2 regions of the Janthinobacterium sp. P210005 genome follow, and region 1 is predicted to be linked to the other one. Evidence: riboswitches for the same ligand, from Rfam matches in the RefSeq annotation. Region 1 holds a riboswitch; the other holds the start of a gene.

Region 1 (15,438 bases):
GTACGGCACGGCCGCATACAGCGAAATGCCGTACTGTTCCGACGCGGCCTGCAATTGCTCGATCGAGCGCATGCCGATGCCCCGCGTGGGGAAATTGACCACGCGCAAGAAGGCCGAATCGTTGTGCGGATTGTCCATCAATTGCAAATAAGCAATTGCGTGCTTGACCTCGGCGCGCTGGAAGTAGCGCTGGCCGCCATACACGTGGTAGGGAATGGCGGCCGAGAACAGCGCGTGTTCGATCACGCGCGACTGCGCATTCGAGCGGTACAAGATGGCGATTTCACTGCGCGACGCGCCATCGGCGATCAGGCTTTTCGCCTCTTCGATGATCCATTGCGCTTCCTGCAAGTCGGAACTGGCTTCATACACGCGCACCTGCTCGCCATGGCCCGCGTCCGTGCGCAGATTCTTGCCCAGGCGCTTGCTATTGTTCGCGATCAATACGTTGGCGCTGTCGAGGATGTGGCCGTGCGAGCGGTAGTTCTGCTCCAGCTTGATCAAGTTCTTCACTTGGAACTCATGCTCGAAGGCACTCATGTTGCCCACGTTGGCGCCGCGGAACGCATAGATGCTCTGGTCATCGTCGCCGACGGCAAACAGGGCGCCGCCATCGCGGCTGCCGTGGCCGGCCAGCAATTTGAGCCAGTTGTATTGCAGGTTGTTCGTATCCTGGAACTCGTCCACCAAAATATGGCGGAAGCGCGCCTGGTAGTGTTCGCGCAAGGGCTGGTTGCGGCTCAGCAATTCATACGTGCGCAGCAGCAATTCGGCAAAATCGACGACGCCTTCGCGCTGACACTGGTCGTCGTACAGCTGGTACAGCTCGACCATCTTGCGCTCGTGCGCGTCGTACGCTTCCACGTCCGTGGCGCGCAAGCCCTGGTCCTTGGCGTTGTTGATGAAATACATCACCGTCTTCGGCGGGAATTTTTCATCATCGATATTGTTCGCCTTCAACAAGCGCTTGATCACCGACAATTGATCCTGCGAATCGAGGATCTGGAACGTTTGCGGCAAGGCCGCGTCGCGGTAGTGCGTGCGCAGCAAGCGGTTGCACAGGCCGTGGAAGGTGCCGATCCACATGCCGCGCGTGTTAATCGGCAGCATGGCCGACAGGCGCGTGAGCATTTCCTTGGCGGCTTTGTTGGTAAACGTCACGGCCAGGATGCCGGGCGGCGATACCTGCTGGGTCTGGATCAGCCACGCGATGCGGGTGGTCAGCACGCGGGTCTTGCCCGAACCGGCGCCTGCCAGGATCAGCGCATGCTGCGCCGGCAAGGTGACGGCAGCCAATTGTTCGGGATTGAGGTTGTGAAGAAGATTTTGCATGCCGTGATTATACCGGCATGGCTAAAAATACTGTGCATTTGTCCAGCGGTCGCGCCGGATTCGCCGCGTGCGCGCTACAATCGGCATCACTGCACAGCCGATGGAAACAACGCCCATGACACCTCCCAGCCACCTCGACGGCGCCCGCGTACTGGCCTGGGCCTGGTCCGACTTGCCTTTCGGCCATGTTGCCGCTGAAGATGGCGCCGCCCCCATCGCCATCCACGGCCTGGCCGTATGCCGCTACGGGGACGAAGCGCAAGTCTACCGTTTCAGCTGCGACGCGCGCTGGGACACGGTGCAGGATGACGCATATGCCAGCGAGGACGACGCCAGGCAGTTGCCGGCGCAATACCGCGCCGTGGCTGCCGCGTGGCATACACCGTGAAGTACGCCATCCGCACAGCCAGCAGCGCCGACCTGCCCCTGCTGGCCCAGGTCGAGCGCAGCGCCGCGGCCCTGTTTGCGCAGGCCGGCCCCGGACTGGCGTGGCTGGCGCAGGGAGAATCCTTACCATTGAGCACCTTACAGGCGCTGCAGCGCGAGGGCGGCGTATGGGTGGCCGCCGATGGGCACGCTGCGCCGGCAGGCTTCCTGGCCGCCGAACCGCTCGACGGGCAACTGTTCATCGTGGAATTGTCCGTTGCCCTGCCGCATCAACGGCAGGGCGTGGGCGCCCGCTTGCTCGACGCGGCAGCGGCCCATGCCCGGGCGCTGGGCTGCGCCTGCCTGACGCTCAGCACGTATCGCCACCTGCCATGGAACGCACCCTACTATGCGCGCCATGGTTTCAGCGAAATCGGGGCCGCGGCGCTGGGCGCAGGCCACGCGCTCAAGCTGGCGCGCGAAGCGCAGGACGGACACGATCCGGCGCTTCGCTGCCTGATGCGCAAGCCACTGGCCTGCTAATTGAGCACATCCTTCAGCGCACCAGCTTGGCCTTGCCCTCGCTGAGCGCCTGGGCGATCACCTGGCGCGTGGTCTTGTCCGCGATCTTGACGACTTTTTCCTGCTGGCGGCCCAGGTCGCCCATTTGCTTGCCCAGCGCTTCCATCGGCTTGCCGCGCTGCTCCATCTGGCGCGACATCTGCTCCATTTTCTCGGCCTCGCGCTCGTGTACGTCGGCGATGCGGTCGTTGATCTCTTCCATTTTGTCCTGCGCATCTTCCATCTGCTGTTGCAGGCTTTCCACGTCGCGCTCGGCCGCGCGCCGCGCCGTGTCGCTCGTCGCCAGCGCCTGGCGGCGCGAAGCGTCGCCGAGCTTGCGGCCCAGCTCCTGCTGCTGGCGGCCCAGCAAGCGCAGCTGTTCCGACTCGCGCGCGCTGCCCTTTTCCAGGCTGCGGGCGCCCATCTTGCGGCCCATTTCACCCATGGCCTTGCCATGCGCGCCCATTTGATCGCCAAGCGCGCTCATCTCCTTGCCCAGCTGTTTCGAGGGTTCCCATGCCGTGCGCACCTTGCCCAGCAAGGCAGCATCCTGCAGCACATAGGCCTGCCCCTGGTCGCGGAACCACAGGAACGGCCCCTTGATCGAGCGCTTGAGTTTTTCCACCTGCTCCGAGTGAATATCGCTGTCGACGACGATGACGCCCTCGCTATCCCTGGTGCCATCGACCAGCGCATAGCTTTCGCCCTTGTCGAGCGAACGGCTGACCTGCACGCTGGGTGCGGCCGGCGGGGCCGGTGGCGCAGGCGGTTGCGGCGGCTGCACGGCCAGCGCGCTGCCGCCAAGCAGGATACCGGCCAGGCTGAGGATCAAACGATGGGAAGTGGTCATGGCTGCCTCGTCGCAAAAGTAGTGGAGCGTTGACTGTAGCGGCAAGCGGACCTGGCCTCCAGCGCCGTGCGACAGGCTGCAAAAAGACCTGCCTGGATGGCAAACACCGGCGATGGATGGCATGCCGGGCAAAAAAAAACGGAGGCCGCAGCCTCCGCAAAAACGCCGTGGTACGGCGTATTTCAATTAAATTTCAATTCATTAGTACAGCACGACGGAACGGATCGATTCACCGCTCTTCATCAAGTCGAAACCTTGATTGATATCATCGAGCTTCAGCCTGTGTGTGATCAAATCATCGATATTGAGCTTGCCTTCCATGTACCAGTCGACGATCTTCGGCACGTCCGTGCGGCCGCGCGCGCCGCCGAAAGCGGAACCTTTCCACACGCGCCCCGTCACCAGCTGGAACGGACGGGTGGAAATTTCCTGGCCGGCCGCCGCCACGCCGATGATGATGGACTGGCCCCAGCCCTTGTGGCAGCACTCGAGCGACTGGCGCATCGTGGTGGTGTTGCCGATGCATTCGAACGAATAGTCGGCGCCGCCGTCCGTCAGCTGCACGATGGTATCGACAACGTTTTCCACCTCGTTGGCGTTGACGAAATGCGTCATGCCGAACTTGCGCGCGATGGCCTGGCGCGCCGGGTTGATGTCCACGCCGATGATTTTGTCGGCGCCCACCATCTTCGCCGCCTGGATCACGTTCAAGCCGATGCCGCCCAGGCCGAACACGACCACGTTGGCGCCCGCTTCCACCTTGGCCGTAAACAACACGGCGCCCACGCCCGTCGTCACGCCGCAGCCGATGTAGCAGACCTTGTCGAAGGGCGCGTCTTCGCGGATCTTCGCCAGGGCGATTTCCGGCACGACGATGTAGTTCGAGAAGGTGGACGTGCCCATGTAGTGGAAGATGGGCTTGCCGTCGATGGAAAAGCGCGACGTCGCGTCCGGCATCAGGCCGCGGCCCTGGGTCGAGCGGATCGACTGGCACAGGTTGGTCTTTTGCGACAGGCAGAATTTGCACTGGCGGCATTCCGGCGTGTACAGGGGGATGACGTGGTCATCCTTCTTCAGGCTTTTCACGCCAGGACCCACGTCGACGACGATGCCCGCGCCTTCATGGCCGAGGATGGATGGGAAGATGCCTTCCGGATCGGCGCCCGACAGGGTGTAGTAATCGGTGTGGCAAATGCCGGTGGCCTTGATCTCGACCAGGACTTCGCCCTCGCGCGGGCCGGCCAGGTCGACTTCCTCGATGGTCAAAGGCGCGCCCGCCTTCCATGCAATCGCTGCTTTGGTTTTCATGTGTGTCCTGTGTATGGTTGAACCAGGCGCGCCAGCGCGCCGTATCGTCACATAATAACAAGGCAGGCGTCGACGTGCCACGCCGGCGCCGGTGCAACGCTTACTTGAAACACTTACTTGAAACTCTTACTTGGTTTTCGCGCGATTCAAAAACGCGCCGTGCAAGCCGTTCAGGGTTTCCTCGGCCAGCAGCAGCTGGCTGGCGATTTCATTGATCTTGCGGCGGCTGGAGCGGGCGTGGTCGCGCAACACTTCGAACGCCGTGTTGCGGTCCGTCTGGAACTTGCCCATCAGCAAACCGACGGCCAGGCTCGTTTCGCGGCCGGCGGCCAGGGCCGCGTTCAGGTTCAGCTCGGTGCGGCGCAGCTGGCGGATTTCATCGGCGCGCGCCAGGCCCGCTTCGAACGCCGGCATCAAGCGGCCTTCGTCGACGGGTTTGACGACATAGCCGACGGCGCCGTAGGCGGCCGCCTGCTTGCCCGATTCGCTGTCGCCGCTGCCGGACAGGAACATGAATGGCACGGCCGTTTCGCCGTGCAGGCGCTTGGCCAGTTCCAGGCCGGACATGCCCGGCATGTGGATGTCGAGCAAGGCCAGGTCAGGCTCGCGCTGGGCGATCAGCTGCAGCGCCACTTCGGCCGAATGGGCCAGGGCCGTCTCGTAGCCGGCATGGCGCAGGACTTCGCCAAGGAATTCCAACAGGAGCTGGTCATCGTCAACGATCAGGATAAGGCGTTTCGCGGCGGCTGGCTGACTCATGGGTAAAGGGACCTCGGTAATGAATGATGCCCTTATTATATGCCGATTATTCGCCAAATCCGCCCCCTCACGCCTCCCCTGCCTGCGCAAACAGCAGATTGAATTGCTGCACTGCAATATCCACATCGTCCGCCTGAGATCCCTTGGCAAATACGCTGCTGATCGCCGCCACCATGTCGGCGCCACGCGCCACCAGCGGCGCCGCGTTCTCCCACGTCATGCCGCCGATCACCACGCAGGGCAAGGCGATCTCGCGTTTAGCCTGCAGCACGATATCCAGGGGCGTCGTCACCGGATACTTTTTCACCAGCGATGGATAAAAGCCGCCGAAGGCCACGTAGCTGGCGCCGCCCTCTGCTGCCGTGCGCGCCAGGGCCATGTCGCCATAGCAGGAAGCGCCGACGAGCTTGTCCTTGCCCAGGCGCGCGCGTACCTGCGCCACGGACGCGTCCGTGCCGCCCACGTGCACGCCATCCGCGTCCAGCTCTTCGCACAGCTCGAAAAAATCATTGATGATGAAAGGCACGCCATACTTGCGGGCCAGGGCCAGCAAGGCGCCCGCCTGTTCGCGCCGCTGCTCCGCGTCGGCGCTCTTGTGGCGGTATTGCAGCAGGGCCACACCGCCATGCAAAGCCTGCTCCGTGATATCGAGCAGGCGGTCGGTGTCATCCCAGTTCGGGGTGACCAGATACAGTCCACGCATGATGTTTTCCTTATTCAATGAATCGTTGCGGCATGAGTTGACCTGGCGCAATCGCATACGCGCCGGCCAAGGCCGCATGGCAATAGCTTTGCGCGCCATCAAGCGCTTCGGGCAATGCCTGGCCCAGCGCCAGGCGCGCCGCGATGGCGGACGCCAACGTGCAGCCGCTGCCGTGGAATTCGCCGGGCAGGCGCGGCCAGCGCCACTCGCGCGCGCGCCCGTCACCGTCCAGCCAGCGGTTGACGATCTCCTCGCCGTCGCCGTGGCCGCCCGTCACCAGCACGTGTCCACAGCCTTGCGCGCGCAAGTTGCCTGCGCCGCCGAGGGCCAGCGCTTCCGGCCCGTTCGGTACGATGACGGTCGTCACGGGCAGCAAGGGCGCCAGCGCCAGCACGGCGTCGTCCCGGCTGAGCACGTCGCCATGGCCGCTGGCCAGCACGGGATCGAGCACGACGGGCAAGCTTGGGCGGGACAACCGCAATTGGGCGATCAGTTGCGCGATGACGGCCGCATTCGCCGCGCTGCCGGGGATGCCGATTTTCACGGCATCGATGGCGACCTTGGCGATCAACGCCTGCGCCTGGCGGCGCAGCAATTCCGGCGCCACGGGCTCGACAGCAAACACGCGGTCGTTGTCCTGCACCGTCAGCGCCGTGATCACGGGCAAGGCATGCGCGCCCTGCGCCGCAATCGCTAGAATATCGGCGGCGATGCCGGCGCCGCCCGACGGGTCGGCGCCGGCAAACACGAGCACGGTGCGACGTTGCAGCGCCATCACGCCAGCCGGCCCGCCATCGGCGACGAAGGCGAGGCGGCGAACTTGCGCGGCATGCGCCCCGCCAAAAACGCTTCGCGCCCGGCCCGCACGGCCAGTTTCATCGCATGCGCCATGCGCACGGGGTCGCGCGCGCCGGCAATCGCCGTATTCATCAGCACGCCATCGCAACCGAGTTCCATGGCGATGGCCGCGTCCGACGCCGTGCCCACGCCCGCATCGACGAGTACGGGCACTTTCGCCTGGTCGATGATCAAGGACAAGTTCCACGGGTTCAAGATGCCCATGCCCGAACCGATCAGTGACGCCAGCGGCATGACGGCCACGCAGCCGATGTCTTCCAGAATCTTCGCCTGGATGGGGTCGTCGCTGCAGTAGACCATCACGTCGAAGCCATCCTTGACCAGCGCTTCGGCCGCGACCAGGGTTTCCGGCATGTGCGGAAACAGCGTCTTTTCATCGCCCAGCACTTCCAGTTTCACCAGATTGCGCCCGCCCAGGAGTTCGCGCGCCAGTTGCAGGGTGTACACGGCATCCTTGGCGTTGTAGCAGCCGGCCGTGTTCGGCAAGATCGTGTACTGGTCGGGCGGCACGAAGTCCAGCAGGCTGGGCGCGTTCGGATCTTGCCCGATATTCACCCTGCGGATCGCCACCGTGATGATCTGCGCTTCCGCCGCGTCCGTCGCTTCGCGCGTCTGCGGCAAATCCTTGTACTTGCCGCTGCCCACCAGCAGGCGCGATCGATACTGTTTGCCTGCGATGGTCAGCAGGTCGTTGTTTGTTGCGGTATTCATGTGCGTTTCCTTGTCTATTCTCAACTTAACCGCCGCCAATGGCGCGTACGATTTCCACCTGGTCTTGAATTTCCAGGACCCGGTCGTGCCACGCCTTGCGCGGCACGACGCTGCGGTTGACGGCCAGCGCCAGCGCCTGGTTTTCCAGCGACAGCGCGGCGATCAGTTGGTTCAGGGTTTGCCCCGGCGGCACCTGGTGCGGCGCGCCGTTGAGCGTGATGTCGATCAATGCAGTCATCACGCCCTCCTTCAGACCTTGCGGTACAGCTCGGCGCCGTTCTTGATGAATTCGATGGCTTTCACCTCCATCCCCTGCTGGAGCGCCTTGTCTTCCGCGATACCCATGCCGGCCGCGTATTCGCGCACTTCCTGCGTGATCTTCATCGAGCAGAAATGGGGGCCGCACATGGAGCAGAAATGCGCCACCTTGGCCGAATCCTTGGGCAAGGTTTCATCGTGGAATTCGCGCGCCTTGTCCGGGTCCAGGCCGATGTTGAACTGGTCATCCCAGCGGAATTCGAAGCGGGCTTTCGACAGGGCGTTGTCGCGGATTTGCGCGCCCGGATGGCCTTTCGCCAGGTCGGCCGCGTGCGCCGCGATCTTGTACGTGATGATGCCGTCCTTGACGTCCGCCTTGTTGGGCAAGCCCAGGTGTTCCTTCGGCGTCACGTAGCACAGCATGGCCGTGCCATACCAGCCGATCATGGCCGCGCCGATGCCCGAGGTGATGTGATCGTAGCCGGGCGCGATATCCGTCGTCAGCGGCCCCAAGGTGTAGAACGGCGCCTCGCCGCACTGTTCCAACTGCAAGTCCATGTTTTCCTTGATCAATTGCATGGGCACGTGGCCCGGACCTTCGATCATCACTTGCACGTCGTGCTTCCAGGCAACTTGCGTCAGCTCGCCCAGGGTTTTCAGTTCGCCCAGCTGCGCTTCGTCGTTGGCGTCGTAGATGGAGCCGGGGCGCAAGCCGTCACCCAGCGAGAACGACACGTCATACGCCTTCATGATTTCGCAAATTTCTTCGAAATGCGTGTAGAGGAACGATTCCTGGTGGTGCGCCAGACACCATTTCGCCATGATGGAGCCGCCGCGCGAAACGATGCCCGTCAGGCGCTTGGCTGTCATCGGCACATAGCGCAGCAGCACGCCCGCGTGGATGGTGAAATAATCGACGCCCTGCTCGGCCTGCTCGATCAGGGTGTCGCGGAAGATTTCCCAAGTCAGATCTTCCGCCTTGCCATTGACCTTTTCCAGCGCCTGGTAGATGGGCACGGTGCCGATGGGCACGGGGCTGTTGCGCACGATCCATTCGCGCGTCTCGTGGATGTGCTTGCCGGTCGACAAGTCCATCACGTTATCGCCGCCCCAGCGGATGGCCCAGGTCATCTTTTCCACTTCCTCGCCGATGGAAGACGTCACGGCAGAATTGCCGATATTCGCATTGATTTTCACCAAGAAATTGCGGCCGATAATCATCGGTTCCACTTCCGGGTGATTGATGTTGGCGGGGATGATGGCGCGGCCGCGGGCGATTTCCTCGCGCACGAATTCCGGCGTGATTTCTGCCGGGATGCTGGCGCCGAAGGACTGGCCCGGATGCTGGCGGCCCATCAGGTCGGCCAGGCGCTCGCCCATGGGGCCGGAAGCCTTGAGCTCGCGCAAATACTCCTGGCGGCGCATGTTTTCGCGGATGGCGACGAATTCCATTTCCGGCGTGATGATGCCCTGGCGCGCGTAATGCATCTGCGTCACGTTCTTGCCGGCAATGGCGCGGCGCGGCTTGCGGTGCAAATTGAAACGCAGCTCGGCCAGTTTCGGGTCCGCCAGGCGGGCGATGCCGTAGTCGGAGGTGGGGCCGGGCAATTCTTCCGTGTCGGCGCGCTCCACGATCCATGGCAGGCGCGGCGTATCGAGGCCGGAGCGGATGTCAATGTTCACGTCCGGGTCCGTGTACGGGCCGGACGTGTCGTAGACGTAGATCGGCGGATTCTTTTCGCCGCCGAACGACGCTTCCGTGTCGGACTGGCTGATCTCGCGCATAGGCACGCGGATGTCGGGACGGCTGCCTTGCACGTAAATCTTGCGCGAATTGGGCAGCGGCGCGATGGCGGCTTCGTCGACCGTGGCGGTGGCGGAGAGGAATTTCGGGTTGGCGTTCATTTTGGCTCCTTGGCTAGACTATTTTTAAGCCTGGAGCCAGCTAAGGAGGTTCGGAATTGCGCACGCGGAAAAGCGGGGTGCAGTCATCCTAAAGCTTCCCTTCGCTGGCATTATCCAGATCAGGTTCGGAGGGTATTTCTCACCCGCGCTTGCACCGTGTTTCCACAGCGAAAGGCAGGACCCCTAGCGTTTGCCGCCTTGCGGCAGCGAGCCAATTATACGCGGTTCGCGCCGCGTGGCCAGATGATTTCTTGCAGGTGTCGTCTTTGCGCATCTGCTGCATTGCAACAGACGGCAGCGCGCTTATTTCTTCTTGCCCCAGCGCCAGCTGGTCGGTTCGCCCTTCAGCTGGCAGATGAAAATGAGCACGGCAACGATGGCCACTTCATAGACGATGTAGCCGACCAGCATGGTTTGCGGGGGGAACAGGAAGGCGCCGCAGGCGAACAGTGCCAGCGCGGCCAGGAACACCAGCCAGCCCTGCCAGGTGATGGGCAAGCCCCAGCCCCAGCCATAGGTCTTGGCGGGGAACCAGTAGGAGGGAGATTTGTCAGTCATGATTTTTCCTCGTCTGTATCGATGGCGCCCAGTATAAATCAGGCACTGCGATGGCGCTCCGTGACATCGAGGCCGATGCCGCGGTAGCCGATGAAGCGGCTGCCCGTGTCGAACATCGGTTCGCCGCTCACCTGCAGATACTGCGTGCTGCCGTCGAGGTTGGCGCGGCTGTAGATAAAGTCGAGAAACGGTTCCCTTGCGGCAATCTTGGCGTCGAGCAAGGCGCGTTCGGCCGCGTTCCAGCGCTGCGGCTCTTCCTCGCTGCCGATGCCCAGCATTTCAGCCACGGGACCGGAAAAGCGCGTCAAGTTGCCCTGCGCATCCTGCTCCCAGTACCAGTCGGACGACAGTTCCGTGAAGCGCTGGAAGCGCGCTTCGCTTTCGCGCAGCTCCGCCGTGCGCACTTCCACCATCTGTTCCAGCGACTTGTTGTATTCGGCCAGCTTTTGGTACAGCAATCGCACTTCCAGCATGTTGTGGATGCGCGTCTTGACTTCCACCAGGTCGAAGGGCTTGCTGACGAAATCCTTGGCGCCCGCCTGCAGCGCGCGCAGCTTGTGGCCCGGCTGGGCCGTGATGACCAGCACGGGCAGATAGCTGCCCGCCTCGAGGTCGCGCAAGCCTTCCATGACTTCAAAACCATCCATTTCCGGCATCTGCAAGTCGAGCAGGATCAGGTCGTAGCGGTGCTGCTGGTGCAGCGCGCGCACGGCTTGCGGGTCCATGGTGGAGGTGATGCGCGTATAGCCGGCATTGCGCAGCACCTGTTCCAGCAGCATGACGTTGGCCTCCTGGTCATCGACGATGAGGATGCTGGCGTTCAGGATCTCGGTGGCTTGAAGCATGGCGGTATTCCTAAAAATAAATGCTGAATTAGCGTACTGCATGAGTGTCGTCGGCCAGGCCGTGCGCGGCCGCGTGGTGCAGGGCCACGTCGAGCGCATCCATGAATTCGACGACCTTGATCGGCTTGGTCAGGTAACGGAAGAAGCCCGCTTCCAGGCCTTTTTCGATGTCGCGCGGCACGGCGTTGGCCGACAGGGCCATCACGGGAATATGTTTCGTGAGCGGATCGTCGTGCAGGATATGCAGAGCGCCATAGCCGCTGATGCCGGGCAGGTTGATATCCATCAAGATCACGTCCGGTTGATACGTGCGCGCCAGGTCGATGCCCAGGTGCGCATCGATGGCCGTCAGCAGCTTCAAGTCGCTGCGGCGGGCGATCAATTGCTCGACCAGCGCCAGGTTGGCGGGATTGTCTTCCACGTACAGCAAGGTGCGCTGGCTTTCCTGCGCCTCCTGCGCCTGCGGCAGCGCGTCGCCGTCGCCCAGCATCAGTGCCGGCGCGCTGCTGGCGGCCAGCTCGAACCAGAAGGTGGTGCCCACGCCGACCGTGCTGTCGACGCCGATGGTGCCGCCCATCAATTCAATCAGCTGCTTGGTGACGACGAGGCCGATGCCCGTGCCCTCTTCCGTGCTGTTTTCCTGTCCCAGGCGGTTGAAAGGCTGGAACAACTGCGCCACCTGCCCCGCATCGAGGCCGGCGCCGCTGTCGCGCACGCTGACGCGCACCTTGGCGCCGCGCTGGCTGCAGTCGACGGTGACGGAACCGCCGCCCTGGTTGTATTTGATGGCGTTCGACAACAGGTTGATCATCACCTGTTTTACGCGCGTGCGGTCCGCATGCACGAAGTAGGCTTCGCCGCAGCGGGGGAAATGCAGGCTGATGCCGCGTTTTTCCGCCTGCGGCGCGATCATCGCCTGGCAATCCTGCAGCACGTCGAGCAGGGACATCGCTTCCTGCGACAACGTCACCTTGCCCGATTCGATCATGGCCAGGTCGAGGATTTCATTGATCAAGCGCAAGAGATACCAGCCGCCCTTGAGGATCTGTTCGATCGAGCGCTGCTGCGGCACGGTGGGCGGTGGCACGTCGGACGCCATCAGCTGCGCAAAGCCCAGCACGGCATTCAGGGGCGTGCGCAATTCGTGGCTCATGCTCGACAAGAATTCGGACTTGGCGCGGTTGGCCTTTTCCGCCACCAGGCGCGCCTTCTTCAATTCGGCATTATTGGTCTCGACGAGCGAGCGCGTGTACGCCTGCTGTTCGCGCAGGCGCTGGTCCAGCAGCGCCTGTTCCGCCTCGACCTGCTTGCGTGCCGTATTGTCGGTGCCGATCAGCAAGTAGCCGATGACCTTGCTCTGCGCATCGCGCAAGGCCGTCACGGAAACGATGGCGGGGAAGCGGCTGCCATCGTTGCGGATGTAGGTCAGTTCATAGATGTCTTCGATGCCGCGCGTGGCCTTGAAGACGAGCGCTTCCACGCCCGGCGTGATGACGGTGTCGAGTTCGGCGCTGAGGGCGGCCGCGCGCGCGACGATTTCTTGCGCATCGGAAATGCCGGCCGGCGTCAGCTTGTCGACCACGTCGCTCGCCGCATAACCGAGCATGCGTTCGGCGCCCACATTGAAAATCTGGATCACGCCCTGCGCATCGGTGGCGATGCACGAGAAATTGGCGCTGTTGAAGATCGCATCCTGCAAGGCGCCCGCCTTGAGCAGCTGGCGCGGCAGGCTGGCCGCCACCGTGCGCCGGTACAGCGCCACGAGCAGCATCAGCAGCAAGAAGACCAACGCGTCGATGACGCAAGCCGTCTCGAACGGCGCGCGCCAGGCCAGCACGCCGACGGCCAGCAGCGCGACGGCGCTGAAGGAAAACGCCAGCGCCATGGGCCAGCGCGACGGTGCGCGCGGGGGAATGTTTTCGACAGATTGCATGAGGTAGCCCGGGCTATGACAACGATAAGAATACGAGGCAGTGCGGTCTTCAGGAAGCCTGGCGCTGGCGCACGTCCGACAGCAGGCGCGCAAATTCCTTTTTGACCACGCCATAGCATTCGCACACATGGCCTTCGAGGCCGGCGCGGTCCAGCACGGAAATATGGCCGCGCCGGTAGCTGATGAAGCCGCGCTGCTGCAGGCGCCCGGCCGCTTCCGTCACGCCTTCGCGGCGCACGCCCAGCATGTTGGCAATCAACTCCTGCGTCATGGTCAGCTCGCGGTTCGGCAAGCGGTCCATGGTCAGCAGCAGCCAGCGGCACAGCTGCTGCTCCACCGTATGGTGGCGGTTGCACACGGCCGTCTGCGACATTTGCGTGATCAGCGCCTGCGTATAGCGCAGCAGCAAACGCATGACGGGCCCCGCGCGGTCGAACTCTTCCATCAGCAAATGCGCCTTCAGCCGGTAGCCGACGCCGCCCGTCTGCACGACGGCGCGGCTCGGTGTCGAGTTGCCACCCATAAACAGCGACACGCCCACGACGCCTTCATTGCCGACACCGGCAATTTCCGACGAACCGCCGTTTTCCAGCAGGTAATGAATGGAAACGATGGCCGTGGTGGGAAAATACACATGCTGCAGCTTGTCGCCCGAATCGTAGATCACGTCGCCGAGCAGCATCGACACTTGCTCCAGGTACGGGGCCAGGCGCGCGAAATCGGCGTCGAGCATGGCGGCGAGCAAATGGTTTTGATTCGGGTTGTGCAGCTGGGCATGCGGACTCGACATGGGCAGGTTTCCTGGTTTCCAGTCGTCAGCTAGGGGATCGATGAAAGGCGTCCGAACGAGGGCCGCCATGTGGTGCAGCGTAACACAGCGCTGGCACGGTGCCCCGACTATATTTCTTGCCGGCATGGCCGTCCGTTCGGTAGCGAACGGACGGTATTTCGCCGCCCGCCCTACAGTCAGTCACTGCCCGGCCTGCCTGATCATGGATCGGCACCGGCGCTGCCACGGGACGTCACCATGCAATCATTCTTCAAGCGCATCTCCATTTCCGTTTCCACTTCGGCCCTGCTCACCCTGGCGTTCGGACTGTGTCTGACGGCCCTGTGCTACGCCTCGGCGCGCCAGATCGAGTCGGAAAGCACCCGGCTGCTGCTGCAGTACCACGCCAGCGCGCACACCTTGGGCGCCGCCCTGCTGCCGGCCAAAGGCATGGGTCTGGACGCCAACCACCGCGGCTCGCTGTATGTGCTGCTGGGCGGTCTGCTGTCGAGCCTGCTGGCGGCCGCGTATGTGTATCAGTTGGTGTCGCGCAATTCCGTGATTGCCCGCATCACGGGCGAACGCACGGCGGCGCTGCAGTTTGCCAATTTGCGCCTGTCCGAAGACATCGCCGCGCGCATGCACAATGAAAAGTCGCTGCGGCTGCGCGAACGCATCATCGAAGTATCGGCCAATGCCATCATCCTGTGCAGCGCCGACGCGCCCGGCTACCTGATCGAATACGTCAACCCCGCCTTCGAACGCATCACCGGCTATGCGGCCGGCGAAGTCATCGGCCAGCGTCTGGAAGACTTGCAAGGTCCCGAGCAAGGGCGGCAAGACATGCACGCCATTACGGCGGCCCTGCGCGAACAGCGCGAAGGCAAGGCCATCGTGCGCAATTTCCGCAAGGATGGCAGCTGCTACTGGAGCGAGCTGTTCGTCGCTCCCGTGCGCGACGATGGCGATGGCCCCGTCAGCCACTTTGTCGTAGCGCAATACGACATCAGCACCGTCATGCGTTTCGAACAGGAACTGGAATTTCAGGCCAGGCACGATATCCTGACGGGCCTGGCCAACCGGGCCCTGCTGCGCGAAAGGCTGGAGCAGGCGATGGCCGTGACGCGGCGCAGCGGCCTGCCCCTGTGGGTGGTTTTCATCGACCTCGACCGTTTTAAATTCGTCAACGATACCCTGGGCCACGATGCGGGCGACCTGGTGCTGAAAAGCGTGGCCGAGCGCCTGCGCGACGCGACGCGCGAAGTCGACACCGTGGCGCGCCTGGGCGGCGACGAATTCGTGCTGCTGTTGCCCCAGCATGGCAATGGCGAACCGGGCGTGGCCATCCTGCAGCGCATCCAGGACGCCGTGACGCAACCGCTGCAACTGGGCGAATATGAATTTTTCCTCAGCTGCTGCATGGGCGTGGCCGTGTATCCCGACGATGGCGACGATGCCGACACGCTGATCAAGCACGCCGACATCGCCATGTACCGCGCGAAGGAACAGGGACGGGGCCACTGGCAATTCTATGCCGCGAGCATGAATACGGGCACCCTGGAACGGCTGGGACTGGAGAGCGAGTTGCGCCACGCCCTGGAGCGGGGGCAATTCCACCTCGAATACCAGCCCCAGCTGGACCTGGCCAGCGGCACGGTGGTGGGCATGGAAGCGCTGCTGCGCTGGACCCACCCGCAGCTGGGACGGATTCCGCCGGCCAGC
Region 2 (15,438 bases), on a different contig from region 1:
GCGCAAGAAGCAGTGCTTTGGCCTGATCGGCATCGCCGAGCGGGTGACGGCGCTGGGCGGGCAGTTCGAGGTCGGTGTGCCGGCCTCGGGCGCCGGTTGCCGGCTGGCCCTGCAGATCCCCTTGCAGGGGACGGGACGGCCGGCCGCCTGATACAGAAATTGCAATGGGATAATTTTTGCCGACTCAGGCCGCCTGGACAGGCTATACTTTCGCCTGCTTTTTATGGAGGAGCAAATCTTGTTCAAGACAATCGTATTACCAGTCGCCTTGCTGGGCGCGTTCGCCGGCGCACACGCCGACGAAGGGCAGTGGCAACCACACCAATTGCCGCAGCTGAAAGCCGAACTGAAACGGGTCGGCATCGACATTCCTGCAGAAAAACTGGCCGACCTGAGCAAGCACCCGATGAGCGCCATCGTGTCGCTGGGCGGTTGCTCGGCCGCCTTCGTTTCCGACGCCGGCCTGGTGGTGACGAACCACCATTGCGCGTATGGCGCCGTGCAGCGCAATTCCACGCCGGAACACAATTACATCACCGACGGCTTCCTGGCCAAGACGCGCGCCGCAGAGCTGCCGGGCGGTCCGAACAGCCTCGTGTATGTGACGGACAAGGTGGAAAACGTCAGCGACCGCGTGCTGAAAGGCTTGACGGCCGACATGAGCGGCCGCGCGCGCCACGAAGCCGTGGAAAAGCGCATCAAGGACCTGATCGCCGAATGCGAAACGGACAAGATGTACCGCTGCTCCGTGCCCGCCTTCCACCGCGGCCTCGAGTACTACCGCATCCGCCAGATGATGATACGCGACGTGCGCCTCGTGTACGCGCCATCGGACAAGATCGGCAACTTCGGCGGCGATACCGACAACTACGAGTGGCCGCGCCACACGGGCGATTACTCGTTCCTGCGCGCCTACGTGGGCAAGGATGGCCGTCCGGCCGACCCGTCGCCCGACAACGTGCCGTACCAATCGAAGGATTTCCTGGTGGTCTCGGCCGAAGGCTTGAAAGCCGGTGACGGCATCTTGCTGGCGGGCTACCCCGGCCGCACCAGCCGCTACAAGCTGCCGGCGGAAATCCGTTTCGCGCGCGATACGGCCTTCCCCCTGAAAGTATCCGAACTGCAAGCGGACCTGGCCGTGATGGCCGACTCGACGAAGGGCGACGCGGCCGCCGCCGTGCGCTATGCGAGCGTGGTGAAAAGCATCAACAACGTGCTGAAGAAAACCCAGGGCTTGCTCGACGGTTTCGCCCGCAAGGACATCGCCGCCATCAAGGACGTGCAGGATGCCGAGTTCCGCGCCTGGTACGCGAAACAGCCGAACGTGTCGCCGACCCTGCTGGCCGAACTGGACGCGGCGATCGCCAGCGACATGGCCTTGAGCGAAGAAGAGTTCGCCTGGAGCGTGGCCACCAACAGCGACTTGCTGAAAAGCGCGCGCACCATCTACCGCCTGTCGCTGGAGCGCCAGAAAGCGGATGCCGAGCGCGAATCGGGCTTCCAGCAGCGCGACCTGGCCTTCATCAAGGCCCGCCTGGCCCGCCTGGAGCAGTCGTATGTCAACAAGGTCGACCAGGCGCGTTTTGAAGCCGGTCTGAAGCGTTACGCGCAACTGGCGGCGAAGAGCCATCCGCAAGGCCTGGACGCGCTGCTGCCGGCGCCAGGCGCCGTGGCGGCCCTGTATCAGCAGACGCAACTGGCTGACACGGCCAAGCGCCTGGCCTGGCTGGAAAAGGACCAGGCCGCTGTTGCCCAGTCCGACGACGCCTTCATGGCGCTGGCCATCAAGCTGCAGCCCGTCGAAGCGGCGCTGGAAGAGCGCCGCAAGGAGATCGACGGCAACCTGGAACGCGTGATTCCGCAATACATGCAAGCCGTGATTGCCTGGAAGAAATCGCAAGGCAAGCCGGTCTATCCTGACGCCAACTCGACCCTGCGCGTGACGTACGGCACGGTATCGCCGTACTCGCCGCGCGACGGCATCACCAAGGGGCCGTTCACGACCGTGGAAGGCATCGTCGAGAAAGTCACGGGCAAGGCTCCGTTCGAAGCGCCGCAAGGCTTGATTGACGCCGTCAAGCAAAAACGCTACGGCCAGTTCCGCGACCCGGCACTGGGCACGGTGCCCGTCAACTTCCTCACCAGCGCGGACACCACGGGCGGCAATTCCGGCTCGGCCGTGATGAACAAGCGCGGCGAATTGATCGGCCTGAACTTCGATTCGACGTATGAATCGATCACCAAGGACTGGTACTTCGACACGGCCATCACGCGCGCCATCCACCTCGACATCCGCTACATGCTGTGGGTGATGAAGGAAGTGGACCACGCGGATAACTTGCTGCAGGAAATGACGATCAAGTATCCGAAGGCAGTGAAAGCTGCAAAGAAATAAGCTTCAGCTTGCGCTAGCGCAAAGCCGCATCCGCCGCAGGGCCGATGCGGCTTTTTTGCGGCCGCACCGTACGCGCGGCCGGCGCCTGCCGCATCGGCTGCGCCACGTATAATTCCGATCACTTTCCACCCTTATTTTTTCGACAGGCCCGCCATGCCCCCGACTCCCGCTTTACCACTTGATTGGCAGACATTTGAAACTGCCTACGACGTCGAAGAAACCTGCTTCAAGCTGGCCAGCGCGTCGCTGGCCTTGCTGGGCGCGTCCCCATTCAAGGACCAGGCATTTTCAGCCTTTGCCTTCAACGCCGTATCGTTCCCCTCCCTTTCGCTGAGCCTTGACACCGATCCCGCCAACCGGGAGCGCGATTACTATCCTCCGGACTGGTCGAACGAGTGCATCGAAGTCGACGTGCCGGAAATCGGCCAGCTGTGGGAGGAGGGCTATGCAAGGATCGAAGGCGCGCTGCTCGAGCTGATCGACGCTGCCGATGACGAACTGCTCGATGCCATCGAGGAAGGCTATCTGCACAGCCTGAGGAAAACCATGGTGCGGCTTGAAACGAGCCATGCGTTCGAGCAGATCAGGACCTGCCCGCGATTCTGGACCGTCGTCACGCAAATCGACGCCGATACGGAGGAAGAGGAGCGGCAGCTTGACCAGGTGCGCCAGGGCTTGCCGGTGTGAGCCTCCGCCGCCATTGCAGGCCGCGCGCTATAGCAGGGCTTGCCAGCGCCTGACTTCCGCGTCCGTCAGCATCGGCCCCCAGCCGCCACGCAGCGCCGCATCGTGCTGCACATAGTGCGCAAGCGGCGGCGCCGCCACGCCATGCCTGGCACAGATATCAAGCACGGCTTCCAGCTGGCGCCGGCTTGCCGCAAGGTCATCGCCATGCCAGGTACAGGCGCTCGTTTCCAGCACATGCCCGACAAGTTGCTCCAACGTGCCGAGCAGGTGCCCGGGCAGCGCCATGCGCAGGTCGTCCGGCCAGGGATCGCCCATGCCCGTCACTGCCAGGCAGGCAAAGCCGCGCTCCCAGGCGGCAAAATCCCCGGGCGCGAGCTGCGCCACCTTCCACGCGTGGCCGGCGAACGCGGACAGCGCCGGGTGGTGCAGGGCATGCTGCCGGCAAAAGCGCTGCAGGCACGTGAGCGCAAGGCATTGCCTGGCAATCACGGAGAGCGTGTCTATCGATATGTTATCCATGAATCATCAGTTCCTGAAGGTGGCACTTGCCGATAAGCGAGTCAATTTGGCTTTATTGCGGTTGTCCCGCCTGGCAAGGCAGCTGCCGCAGCGCCTCCACGGGCAACTGAAAAAAGCGCGGCACCATGGCCGGCGACAGCTCGTCGCCGCCGTCCGCCATGGCCAGGCGGCCACTCAGCAGCAGCATCACGTAGCCGTGGCCCAGCGACCAGCCTGCGCTGGCGGCGGCCTTGTCCCAGCGCGCATCGAGGCCCGCTTCGCGCACGGCCGCGCCTGCCGTCTGCAGCACGTACTGGAAGCATGCCTGCGCCGCGTCCTGCAAGGCGGGGAACTGGCGCACGTCCTGGTGTTCGAACATCAGCCGGTAGTGGGCCGGCGCGGCCAGGGCGAATTCGATGTATTGCTGGCCCAGCAGCTGAAAACGCTGTTCGGATGGCAGGCTGCCCTGCGGCGGCAGTTCGGCTTCCCATTTGGCGATCAGGCTGGCGAAGCCGGCCGCCGCCACGTCGGCCAGCAAGGCTTCCTTGCTGGGGAAGTGGCGGTACACGGCGGCGATCGACACGCCCACCGTGCGCGCCAATTCGCGCAGGGAAAGGGTGGCGTCGTGCTGCTGCGCCAGTTGCGCGATGGTGGCGGCGACCAGGGTGTCGCGCAGGTTGCCATGGTGATAATTGCTGTTCGTGCTCATGTTATGTTATCGCTGTTCACATTGTCGTGTATGATGGCCATGTTATCACTGAACACATGGAGAGCACATGCAAGAGATAAGCAACGTGGTACGTGCCGTGGCCTTGCCGCCAGGCGCCAGCATCGCCCCCTTGTACCCGGGCAGCCACCTGGCCGACGCGTATGCCGTCGAGCTGCCGACTGCGCAGGCGCGCCAGATGGACATGGAAAGCCTGGCGCGCGTGCTGCTGGGCAGTCAGCCCGGCTGGGCGCGCAAGCTGATGGTGGTGCGCGACGCCATCGTGGCGCGCTTCGGCATCCGGACGGCCAGGCAGATGGAAGCCAGGCCTGGCAAGCGCATCGGCATCTTCCGCATCTTTGCCGTCAGCGACGATGAAATCATCGTGGGCGAGGATGACAGCCACCTGGACTTCCGTTTGTCGGTGCTGCGCAACCGCGACGCGGGGCGGCATGGCAGCGTGACCATGTCGAGCGTCGTGCATTGCCATAATCGGGTGGGGCGCGCCTACATCCTGCTGATCCGGCCCTTCCACAAGCTGATCGTGCAGCGTTCGCTGGCGCGCGCCGTCAAGGGCGGCTTTGCCTGAGCGGGGAAGGGGGCTGGCGGTGCGGGCAATCTTGCTTATTCATGGCTGGTATTGCATACTGCACCACCAGCCTCATCACGATTCCCATGAACGATACGCTTCTCCTGCTGGGTTTTGCCACCACGCCGCTTGAACTGATTTCCTTTGTCCTGGCATTGACAACCGTTGCGCTGAACATCCGCCAGAATCACTGGGCGTGGCTGTTCGCCATCATTTCCTCGGCCGCCTACGGTTTCGTGTTTTTCGAATCGCGCCTGTATGGCGACATGGCCTTGCAACTGCTGTTCATCAGCGTCTCGTTCTGGGGCTGGTACCAGTGGCTGCATCCGGCCAGCGGCGGCAAGACCCTGCCCGTGACGCGCCTCGACGGCCGCGGCTGGCTGGCATGCGCCGTCGGCTGGCTGGCAGGCTTCCTGCTCATCGCCTGGCTGCTGACGACGACGGACACGGACGTGCCCCATGCGGACGGTTTCCTCACGGCAGGCAGCCTGGTGGGACAATTCCTGCTGTCGCGCAAGAAACTGGAAAACTGGATCGCCTGGATCATCGTCGACGTGCTGTACGTGTGGCTGTATGTGCACAAGGGCCTGACCCTGACGGCCGTGCTGTATGCGTTCTTCGTCGTGATGGCCGTCATCGGCTTGCTGGCGTGGCGAAAGTCGGCCCCGGCCGCGCCGAGCGCGATGGTCCTCAAGTGATGGAACGTTGCGTGCGCGTGGCCATCCTGGGCGCGGAATCGTCGGGCAAGTCGACCCTGGCGGCGGCCCTGGCCGAGCGCCATGGCAGCGTCTGGGTGCCCGAGTATTTACGCGAGTTTGTGGAAACGCAAGGCAGGGTGCCCGTGGCGGCGGATCAGTATGGTATTGCGCGTACGCAAGTCGAACGCGAAGCGGCCGCTGCCGCCCAAGCCCGCCACTTCCTGTTTTGCGACACGACGCCCTTGATGACGGTGGTGTACAGCCGCCACTATTTTCACGGTGCAGATGCGCAACTGGCGGCGCTGGCCGATGCCACGCAGTACGATCTGACCCTGGTCACGGCGCCCGACAGCCCCTGGGTGGCCGATGGCTTGCAGCGCGAGTCGGAAGCCGTGCGCCAATTGATCTACCGCTACCTGCTCGATGAGCTCGACGCGCGCGGCATCGTCTACCACGTGCTGCGCGACAGCCTGGAGGCGCGCCTGGAACAGGCGGCGCCTTTGCTGCAGCAGGCGCTCGCTGCGGCGCCTGTCATTTCCCTCAATTAAAAGTCAAATTGCGCCGAGACCTTGAACGTGCGGCTGGCGCCCGGATACAGATAGCCATCCGATTCCGGCGTCACGTCGCGCCAGTAGAACTTGTCGGCCACGTTGTTGACGGCGGCGCGCAGCACGGCGCGCGTGCCGGCGATGCGCGTGGCGTACGCGGCGCCCAGGTTGAACACGTTGTACGACGGCACGAAGGTCGTGTTGCTGTACTCAAACGCTTTCTTGCCCGCATATTCCCAGCTGCCATTCACGCTCAAGCCCTCCACCTGTTGCACGGCGTAATCCGCATGCACGGCCGCCTTGAAGGCCGGCACGTTGGGCACGCGCTTGCCGTCGAGGTCGGCATTGCCCGTGCCTGACTGCTGGCTGTTCAGGGCCGTCACGGACGCGCCCAGGCTCAGGCTGGACGATGCCTTGCCCTGGGCCGACAATTCCAGCCCCCGGTGCTGGGCCTGGCCTTCGCGCACGAAGTTATAGGCGGTGCTGTCGACGTACTGGTTGAATTCCAGGCCCTTGCGGATCTGGAACAGGCTGGCCGCCAGCATGAAGTCCGGCGTCACATCCATCTTCACGCCGACTTCGACCTGCTTCGAGCGGCTGGGCGACAATTCCACGTTCGCATTGAGCGCCTTGCGGTCGGCCGTGCCGCCATGTTCCATGCCTTGCGAATAGGCCGCGTACACGGACAGATTGTCGAGCGGGGTGTAGACGAGCGAGACGTTGGGCAGCAGGAAATCGTGCTTGGCGCGGATTTCCGTGTCGGCCTTGAGAACATACTGGTAGCCGTCGACATTGATATGGCGCAAGCCGCCATGCAGTTTCCAGTCCGGCGCCAGGCTGACGATGTCCTGCACGAAGACGGAGTTTTCCGTGTCCTTGCGCACCAGGCGCACGGGGCCTTGCACGCCCGTCGACATGTCGACGATCTGCGGGCGGTAGATGTTGCTCACGCCGGCCCAGTCGTACACGTACAGGCCGGCGCGGTCCTTGCGGCGGAAGGTCGAGACGCCGGCCGTGAATTCATGGCGCAGGGAACCGGTGGCGAACTTGCCCTGGATCATGGCTTGCGCGCTCAGCGGTTTTTTCGTCTCGCCCAGGCTGCGGTAGTCGTACACGTCGAAGTCGCCATTGCCGCAGAAGCCTGGGTACAGGTCTTGCGCGCTGCAGCCGTAAGGGAAGGCCGTGTAGTCGTCGCGCTTGAACGAGTGCTGGTTGGCCGACAGGGTGGCATGCCAGTCGTCATTGAACGCGTACTGGAAGCGCAGGCCGAGATTGCTGGTGACGGTTTCCACGGGACGCGTCCACGGCTGCAGGTTGAGCATGGCGTCGGCGCTGATGCCGGTCGGCAAGGTTTTATTGTTCAGCAGCTGGAAGCCGGGCGCCGTCGCCTGCGCCTTGTCCTGATAGTCGGCATCGATTTGCAGCAGCGCTTGCGGCGAAATCTGCCAGTCGAAGGCGCCGGAAATGAACTTGCGGTTGCCGTCCGCGCCCTTGATGTAGGAGCGCAGGCGCTCGGCGGCCACGTTGACGCGGTAACCGAAGCGCGTGTCTTCCAGGCGGCCGCCCAGGTCGATGGCGCCGTACAGGGTGCCGCGCTCGCGCGTTTCCACGATGACCGTGCGCAGCGGGGCGGCGGTGGGGCGCTTGACGATGAAGTCGATCACGCCGCCCGGCGCGGCCACGCCTGCCTGCAAGCCGGCCAGGCCCTTCAGCACTTCGATGCGTTCCTTGTTTTCCAGCGGGATTTGCGTGTCGCCAGGAATGGCCACGCCATCCTTGCGGTAGCTGGAATTGTTGTCGAGCTTGAAGCCGCGGATGGAAAACTGTTCCGCATAGCCGACGGCGTTGTAGGCGTCGTTGATGCTGGTGTCGAGCTTGACGGCATCGCTGAGATTGCGGATCTGCAAGTCCTGCATGTCTTTTTGCGAAATGACGGTGACGGATGCCGGCGTCTGCAGCAGCGGCGCGTCACTGAAGCCGCCCACTGACGCGCGCTTGGCGGCCGGCGCCTTGCTGGCCGTGACGACGACTTCGGCCATGCTTTGCGCCTGCGGGTCGGCTGCGTCGGAAGCCAGGGCGGGCGCGGCAAACGCGTGCAGGATGGCCAGGGTCAATACAGAAACGGATAAATTCGGTGTGGACATAGATTGCTCGTGGTTCAAGCCGTCTCTATAAAAAGAGCACGGCAGGCTGCTTGTTCGGCTGGCGCCAACGCAGGAGCTATCAAAGGAGGGAGGTACTTTGCGCTTTCCTTCGCTGGCATTATCCAGATCAGGTACGAAGGGTATCTCTCACCCGGATGACTGCTCCAGGACCCCTAGCGAAATGACAGCTTAGCATGAACCACGGCCAGCTGTCCCACCCGGCTGACCGTTTTACAACAGTGTGGTGCGAATCTACAGACTGAGTTCCAGCACCTTGCGGCTGACGGCGGGCGTCACTTCGCGCTGTTCGCCCAGGGCCGTCATGCCGTGCGCTTCCAGGGCGGACACGACGGCGTCCACGCTGGCGTGATTCAGGCCATAGTCGGCCAGGCGCGTCTTGACGCCCATGTGGCGGAAGAAGAATTCCGTGCGCGCGATGGCGGCCTCGATGCGGCCATCCTCGTCGCCGCCGTCCAGGCCCCACACGCGGGCCGCGTATTGCAGCAGCTTGGCGCGCTTGGCCTGCTTGCGCACACGCAACATGCTGGGCAGGATGATGGCCAGGGTTTGCGCATGGTCGAGCTCGTACAAGGCCGTCAATTCGTGGCCGATGGCGTGCGTGGACCAGTCCTGCGGCACGCCCACGCCGATCAGGCCGTTCAAGGCCAGGGTGGCGCTCCACATCACGTTGGCACGCACATCGTAGTCGTCCGGGTGCGACAGGGCTTTCGGGCCTTCTTCGATCAGGGTCAATAAAATGCCTTCGGCGAAGCGGTCTTGCACGGACGCGTTCACAGGGTAGGTCAAATACTGTTCCATCACATGCGCAAACGCATCGACGACGCCATTGCCCACCTGGCGCAGCGGCAAGGTGAACGTCTTCGACGGGTCCAGCACGGAGAATTTAGGATATACCTTGCGGCTCATGAACGAGCGCTTTTCCTGCGTGGCCTTGCGCGTGATCACGGCCGAGCCATTCATTTCGGAACCCGTGGCCGGCAAGGTCAACACGGTGCCGAAGGGCAGGGCGGCTTCGACGATCTTGCCGCCTTTGGCCAGGATGTCCCACGCCACACCTTCGTGCAGGGCGGCCGCGGCGATGAACTTGGTGCCATCGACCACGGAACCGCCGCCGACGGCCAGCAGGAAATCGATGCGCTCGCTTTTCACCATGGCCACGGCCTGCATCAGGGTTTCATAGCTGGGATTGGGTTCGATGCCGGCAAATTCCAGCACCGTATGGCCGGCCAGCGCCGCCTTGACTTCATCGTAGACGCCGTTCTGCTTGATGCTGCCGCCGCCATACGTCATGAGCACTCTGGCCTGGGGCGGGATCAGCGCCGTGATGGCGGCGATCTGGCTCTGGCCGAAAAGGATTTGCGTCGGATTGTAAAAGTCGAAATTGAACATGGGGCTCCTGCCGCTGAGGTTTAGGCTGTTGCTGAGCCATGATTATGGCCGAATGGGTGGAAACGTGCCGTGGACGCTTGAGCTTTTCGTCCGCGCGGTGGAGAATGCAGCCGATGTCACCACCACGCGAAAAGGAATGCGCATGACCACCGTCCCACTGGAAGAATCCGGCTTGCCGGCCACCGCGCTCGACATGCACCGCGCCATCGGCGCCACCATCGCCGCGCTGCAGGCGCTGGACTTGAACAGCCAGCGTTTCGAGGCGTGCACGGACCCGGAACTGCGCCGCGTGCTCGCGCATGCGGGCGACACCAGCCGCAAGGAAGCGGCCATGCTGCTCGAATGGATGCGCCGCCGCGACGCGCGCCTGGACACGGCCATGAAGGAAGCGCTGTTCAAGGCGGGGCCGATTGTTGCCCAGTATCACTATGACGAGAAAATATTGTAACTATTGGTTTGTTGCTGTGGCGTACCATGCGCCACTTTCGCATCGCTTCGCGTAGACTGTGCCCCTAATTAAATTTAACGTCGGATAGCAGCGGCTGTCCGGTGTATTTCAGGGGGCTTCAAGAAATGAGATCATTACCATACCGAGAAGGCAGCTGGTTTGCCGTGCCCTTGCCGGGCGGCGGCTATGCCGTCGGCGTGGTGGCGCGCAGGGCGCCTGCCGGGCGCATCATGCTGGCGTATATGTTCGGGCCGAAGCGCGACAGCTTGCCCACGCTGGAAGAGCTGGAAGGCTTGCGCCCGGAACAGGCCGTGCGCCGCCTGCGCACGGGCGACATGGCCCTGCTCAACGAGCGCTGGCCCCTGCTGGGCGACAGCCGCCACTGGGAGCGCGACGCCTGGCCCATGCCGGCCTTTATCCGCCGCAATGAATCCTTGCAGCGTGCCTGGCGCGCCAGCTATGCGGACGCCGACCCTGCCAAGCTGAACCGCGAGGAATCGATTCCCTTCGATACGCCGGGCATGGAAAGCGATTCCCTGTACGGCTATGGGGCGACGGAACTGTTGATGAATAAATTGCTGGCGCAGGAACAGGCGTCCGCCTGAGCGGCAGGGAACGGCACAGCTGTGCCGTTCGTTTACGCCGCTGGCAAGCTGATCTGAAACGCGAGGCCGCCGCCTTCGCGGTTGCGCACTTGCAATTCAGCGCCATGGCGCAGCAGTACGCGGTCGACGATGGCCAGACCTAAGCCTGCGCCATTGGCTTGCCCACGCGCCGTGTCGAGGCGGGTGAACGGCTTCATCAGCTGCTCGATCTTTTCCGCCGGCACGCCCGTGCCGTGGTCCTGCACCTCGATGATCACCTTTTTCGCGCCGTGGCTGGTGCGCACCTGGCAGGCGATGTCGATTTCCGTCACGTCGCTGTCCGGCGTCTTGCCATAGCGGCGCGCATTCTCGATCAGGTTGTTCAGTACGCGGCGCAGGTCGGTGGGGTTGCCCATCGCATGCGCGCCGTCGGCGATGCTGGCGTTGATCTTCACATCCGGCAGGCGCATCGCTTCGCGCGTCATGTCGTTGAGCAAACCGCTGAGGTCGACGTCGGTAAAGCTCGACGCCTCCGTCGGCCTGGCATAGTCGAGGAACTGGCCGATGATGGCGTCCATTTGCCCGATATCGGACTGGATGCCTTCGCGCGCCTCGTCCGACAGGTTCGCCATTTCCACTTCCAGCTGCATGCGCGCCAGCGGCGTGCGCAAGTCGTGCGAAATGCCAGCCAGGATCACGGCGCGGTCCGATTCCACCTGTTTCAGGTCGTCGACCATCTGGTTGAAGCTGCGGTTCGCCTCGATGATTTCGATCGGCCCCTTTTCCGGCAGCGGCGCCGGCTGCTTGCCCTTGGCGATGTCGCGCGCGGCCGCCGTCAAGCGCGACAGCGGCAGATTGATCAGGCTGGAAATGATGGCCGCGCCCAGCAGGGACAGCAGGGACACGAGGCTGGCCCAGCCCAGCCACTGGAAGCCCGTCAGGCCGCGCAGGCGCTCGCGGTCCAGCATCAGCCAGTACTCGTCGTCGTCGATCTTGAAGCTGACCCAGAAGCCGGCCACGCCGTTGACGCGCGCGGAAAAGCGCGTGTCCTTGCCCAGCTTGGCCTTCACCAGCGCCTCGATGTCGGGCATCAGGTAATTGTCGGGCGGCGGCTCGATGCGGTCGTCTTCTTCCAGCGAGAAGATGCGGATGCCTTCATTGCTGACGAGGTCGAACAGCAGCTCGCGCCGCAGTTCGGGCGCCGAGTGCGTCAAGGCCGCATGCGTGATGGTGACGACGGAAATGATCTGGGCGGAAATCTGCTGCGCCTGCGGCTCGCGCTGGATGAAGGAAATCATGCTGAACCACGCGATCATGCTGACCGTGGTCAAGGTGCCGAGCAGCAAAAAGGTGCGCCAGAACAAGCCGCTTTTCAGCCGCGCCAGGCTGATATCGGGAAAAAGCTTCATCATGCCTCGCCAGCGATCAGCGCGGCTGTCCGTCCGGGATGAAGACGTAGCCGAGGCCCCACACGGTCTGGATGAACAGCGGGCTCGACGGATCTGGCTCGATCAGTTTGCGCAGGCGCGAGATTTGCACGTCCAGGCTGCGGTCGAACACTTCGTATTCGCGGCCGCGGGCCAGTTCCATCAGTTTTTCGCGCGACAGGGGCTGGCGCGCATGACGGGCAAACACTTTCAGCACAGAAAACTCGCCCGTGGTCAGGGGCACCGTTTCGCCATTCTTTTTCAGGGTACGCGTGCCCAGGTCCAGCACGAAGTCGCCGAATTCGAAGGTTTGCGGCGTTTCCGACGGCGCGCCCGGGATTTCATCGGGACCCTTGCGGCGCAGCACGGCGCCGATGCGGGCTACCAGCTCGCGCGGATTGAACGGTTTCGGCAGGTAATCGTCGGCACCCATTTCCAGGCCCACGATGCGGTCCACGTCTTCGCCCTTGGCCGTCAGCATGATGATCGGCGTCTGGTCGCCCGCGCCGCGCAGGCGGCGGCAGATCGACAGGCCGTCTTCGCCCGGCAGCATCAGGTCGAGCACCAGCAGGTCGTAGCGTTCGCGCAGCCACAGCTTGTTCATGGCCGTCGCGCTCTCTGCCGTGAAGACATTGAAACCCTGTTCGGTCAGGTAGCGGCGCAGCAGGTCGCGCAGGCGCACATCGTCATCGACCACCATGATTTTTGCCTGGTGGCCGTGGATCGATTGCGTTGGTGTGTTGCTGCCGGAAGTGGAGGTTGTGGTCATTTAGGGTGTCGTGTTATCTTATATTAGTTGCTATAGTAACGCCTCGCGCGGCGTCGGCAAGGGGCTGTGGCGACCCATTACAAAGTGTTACAAACTTTACCCAATTACTCTTACTGCACCGTGTAAAGCATCATACACTGGGGCCACAGTGGAAATCAGCTTTAAGTTTATACGGCATCGCGGAAGAGGAACTCAATGAATATCTTTACTAAAAAAATTCACGCCGCTCCCAGCGCAGCTATTGCCGCACGTACAACTGTGCTGTCCGCATTTGCCGTTTGCTCCGTGTTTGCCGCCAGCCTGGCGTCAGCGCAAAACCAGCCGCCGCCACGCCGTGACGACCAGCAGCAAATGCAGGCTCAGCGGTATGAACAGGTACAGCGCACCAGCAGCAATGATACGCGACTGCGCGAACAGCGTGACGCACGCAGTTTCGACACGCGCGCCGAAGAGCAGCGCCGCGCCAACGAAGGCGCCGACGCTTCGCGCCGCACGGGCCGCATGACGCCCGACGAACGGCGCGACCTGCGCCGCCAGATCAACGAAGTGGGCCAGGATATCTATTCCAACCCGCCGCGCCGCTAGGCAGCCATCCCCCCTCCGACAGGGCCATCTCGCAAGACATGGCCCTGTTTGCATCTGGCCGCATGCATTGTTGCTCAGTCAGGCACACGGCCCCGCCCCGTGATATTGTTCTAGTGCACGGAGGCAATTCTTTGAAATGGCTGCTGGGGGAGGCAAGGCGTGAGCGACGACGACACACCCGTTCCGGATGCGGTCCCCGCAGGCGGCTTGCCGCACGGCCTGGTCCAGCGCGACGAGGGCGTGTTCCTGGACCTGTCGCTGGCGCCGGCGCAACTGCGCGCCGCCGTCGACCAGCTGTTCCAGTCGGGGCAGTTGCTGGCGGGTCTCGATTACGGTTTGTTCCTGCTGACCCTGTTCCATGCGCCCGCACCCCGCGCCGCGCCCAAGGGCGACGCCTTGCTGCGCATCGCCGTGCGCGTGGCGCCATTCCCGCCCCAGCGCCGCGCCCTGTATAAACAGGTCAAGATCCGGGGCGACAGCGCCGAGTTTTATTTTGAAACCTTGCCTGCCGACGCGGATGGCCAGGCGCCGGCGCGCCGCGAGTTTGACGAGCTGGTGGCTGACTTGTGGTGCAAGGGCGTGCACTACGGCATCGATAGCGTGGCCGTGCGCGCCATGCTCGCCAGCGGCAAGGCCGAGCGCATCACGGTGGCGCGGGTGCTGCCGCCGCAGCCGGGGCGCGACGCCCAGCTGGTCGAAGTGTCGCAAGGCATCCACCGCGACGATGCGCCGCGCGAACGCTCCGATGGCCGCCTGGATTTGCTCAGCTTCAAGAACCGCTTCCCGCAAGTGAAAAAGCACGCGCGCCTGCTGCGCCTGCTGCCGGGCACGCCCGGCTTGCCTGGCTATGACCTGGCCGGCAAGCCAATGCCGCCGCCCGCGCCGCTGGAGCTGGACCTGGCTGCGGTGGCGGGGCCAGGCACGTCGGTCGAGTATTTCAGCGATGGCGCTTTCGTCGTCGCCACCATGGATGGCTATGTGAATGTCGATGAGCACGGCAAGATGTCGATCGAAAACAAGATCGTCAGCCGCGAAGGCGTCAGCAGCCGCACCACGGGCAATCTGAAGCTGCGCGCCGCCTACGAGGAGTATGGCGAAGTGCAGGAGCAGCGCCAGCTCGACGGCAGCGACATCACCATCCATGGCGACGTGTATGGCCATCTGCACTCGCATGGCGGGTTGATATGGCTCAAGCGCAACCTGGTGGGCGGCACGGCCTTCAACGAGCACGGCGACGTGCGCGTCGAGGGCGTCGCCTCCGGTTCCGTGCTGCAGGCGCTGAGCGGCGAAGTGCACGTGAAGCGGGCCGAAAGCTGCGTCATCGCCGGCACGCGCGTGGTGATCGACAGCGCCAGCAATTGCGAGATCATCGCCGACGAGGTCGTCATCGAACTGGCCGAAGGCTGCGCCGTGGCGGCGCGCACCATCCGCATCGGCAGCGCCGGTCCCCGCAGGCAGGTGGAAATGCTGCTGTTCCCCCTCGTGCCCGACTTGAGCGCGCTGGAGCAAAAGATCGGGGAAAGCCTGGCGAAGGCGGCGCAATTCCTGCAGGTGCAGCACAAGCGCCAGCAGGAAATAGATGCCATCGCGCAATTGCCCGAGGTGCGCAACTACCTGACCCTGGCGGGCCAGCTGCGGCGCGGCGAATTGCAGTTGCAGCCAGCGCAGCAGGTGCAGTACGACAAGCTGGCCGCGCGCATCGCTCCCGTGCTGAAGGAGGTGGCGCGGCTGCGCGTGGAAGTGAAACAGTCGGAAATCCTGCACGCGCAGATGCTGGCGCTGGTGGAACAATTGCGCCAGGAGCGGCAGGCGACGGCGGGCCAGTCGCGCTGCACCCTGGGCCTCGTCGATGGCGAGACGACGGTGCGCGCCCTCGTCGTGCCGCCCGGACCGGCCAAGGTCTACGACCGGCCGCCGAAAGAAATCAAGGCCTTGCTGCGCAGCGCCACG

Evidence for each region. A riboswitch is a leader RNA that binds a small molecule or an ion and turns the genes downstream of it on or off. The one in region 1 is predicted to bind thiamine pyrophosphate.
Region 2: it holds a riboswitch for thiamine pyrophosphate, as region 1 does, so the genes downstream of both, VPH40_RS07710 (TonB-dependent siderophore receptor) here and thiC (phosphomethylpyrimidine synthase ThiC) in region 1, are expected to answer to the same signal.

The regions. Positions count from the first base shown of each region.
Region 1 is NZ_JAZARC010000008.1:125,999-141,436, reverse strand. It holds gene VPH40_RS26070 (UvrD-helicase domain-containing protein) at 1-1,332, opposite strand, end outside; gene VPH40_RS26065 (hypothetical protein) at 1,448-1,720, shown strand; gene VPH40_RS26060 (GNAT family N-acetyltransferase) at 1,705-2,241, shown strand; gene VPH40_RS26055 (hypothetical protein) at 2,255-3,109, opposite strand; gene VPH40_RS26050 (S-(hydroxymethyl)glutathione dehydrogenase/class III alcohol dehydrogenase) at 3,311-4,417, opposite strand; gene VPH40_RS26045 (ANTAR domain-containing response regulator) at 4,544-5,176, opposite strand; gene thiE (thiamine phosphate synthase) at 5,244-5,879, opposite strand; gene thiD (bifunctional hydroxymethylpyrimidine kinase/phosphomethylpyrimidine kinase) at 5,890-6,654, opposite strand; gene VPH40_RS26030 (thiazole synthase) at 6,654-7,448, opposite strand; gene thiS (sulfur carrier protein ThiS) at 7,474-7,677, opposite strand; gene thiC (phosphomethylpyrimidine synthase ThiC) at 7,698-9,611, opposite strand; TPP riboswitch at 9,691-9,806, opposite strand; gene VPH40_RS26015 (hypothetical protein) at 9,915-10,169, opposite strand; gene VPH40_RS26010 (response regulator) at 10,208-11,014, opposite strand; gene VPH40_RS26005 (hybrid sensor histidine kinase/response regulator) at 11,043-12,947, opposite strand; gene VPH40_RS26000 (Crp/Fnr family transcriptional regulator) at 12,997-13,737, opposite strand; gene VPH40_RS25995 (putative bifunctional diguanylate cyclase/phosphodiesterase) at 13,975-15,438, shown strand, end outside.
Region 2 is NZ_JAZARC010000001.1:1,742,127-1,757,564, reverse strand. It holds gene VPH40_RS07750 (sensor histidine kinase) at 1-151, shown strand, start outside; gene VPH40_RS07745 (S46 family peptidase) at 239-2,395, shown strand; gene VPH40_RS07740 (hypothetical protein) at 2,549-3,082, shown strand; gene VPH40_RS07735 (hypothetical protein) at 3,110-3,601, opposite strand; gene VPH40_RS07730 (TetR/AcrR family transcriptional regulator) at 3,654-4,289, opposite strand; gene VPH40_RS07725 (DUF2867 domain-containing protein) at 4,357-4,875, shown strand; gene pnuC (nicotinamide riboside transporter PnuC) at 4,962-5,573, shown strand; gene VPH40_RS07715 (ATP-binding protein) at 5,573-6,121, shown strand; gene VPH40_RS07710 (TonB-dependent siderophore receptor) at 6,118-8,265, opposite strand; TPP riboswitch at 8,353-8,450, opposite strand; gene VPH40_RS07705 (iron-containing alcohol dehydrogenase) at 8,518-9,675, opposite strand; gene VPH40_RS07700 (ferritin family protein) at 9,818-10,123, shown strand; gene VPH40_RS07695 (Imm26 family immunity protein) at 10,249-10,728, shown strand; gene VPH40_RS07690 (sensor histidine kinase) at 10,761-12,119, opposite strand; gene ompR (osmolarity response regulator transcription factor OmpR) at 12,133-12,834, opposite strand; gene VPH40_RS07680 (hypothetical protein) at 13,099-13,488, shown strand; gene VPH40_RS07675 (flagellar assembly protein A) at 13,648-15,438, shown strand, end outside.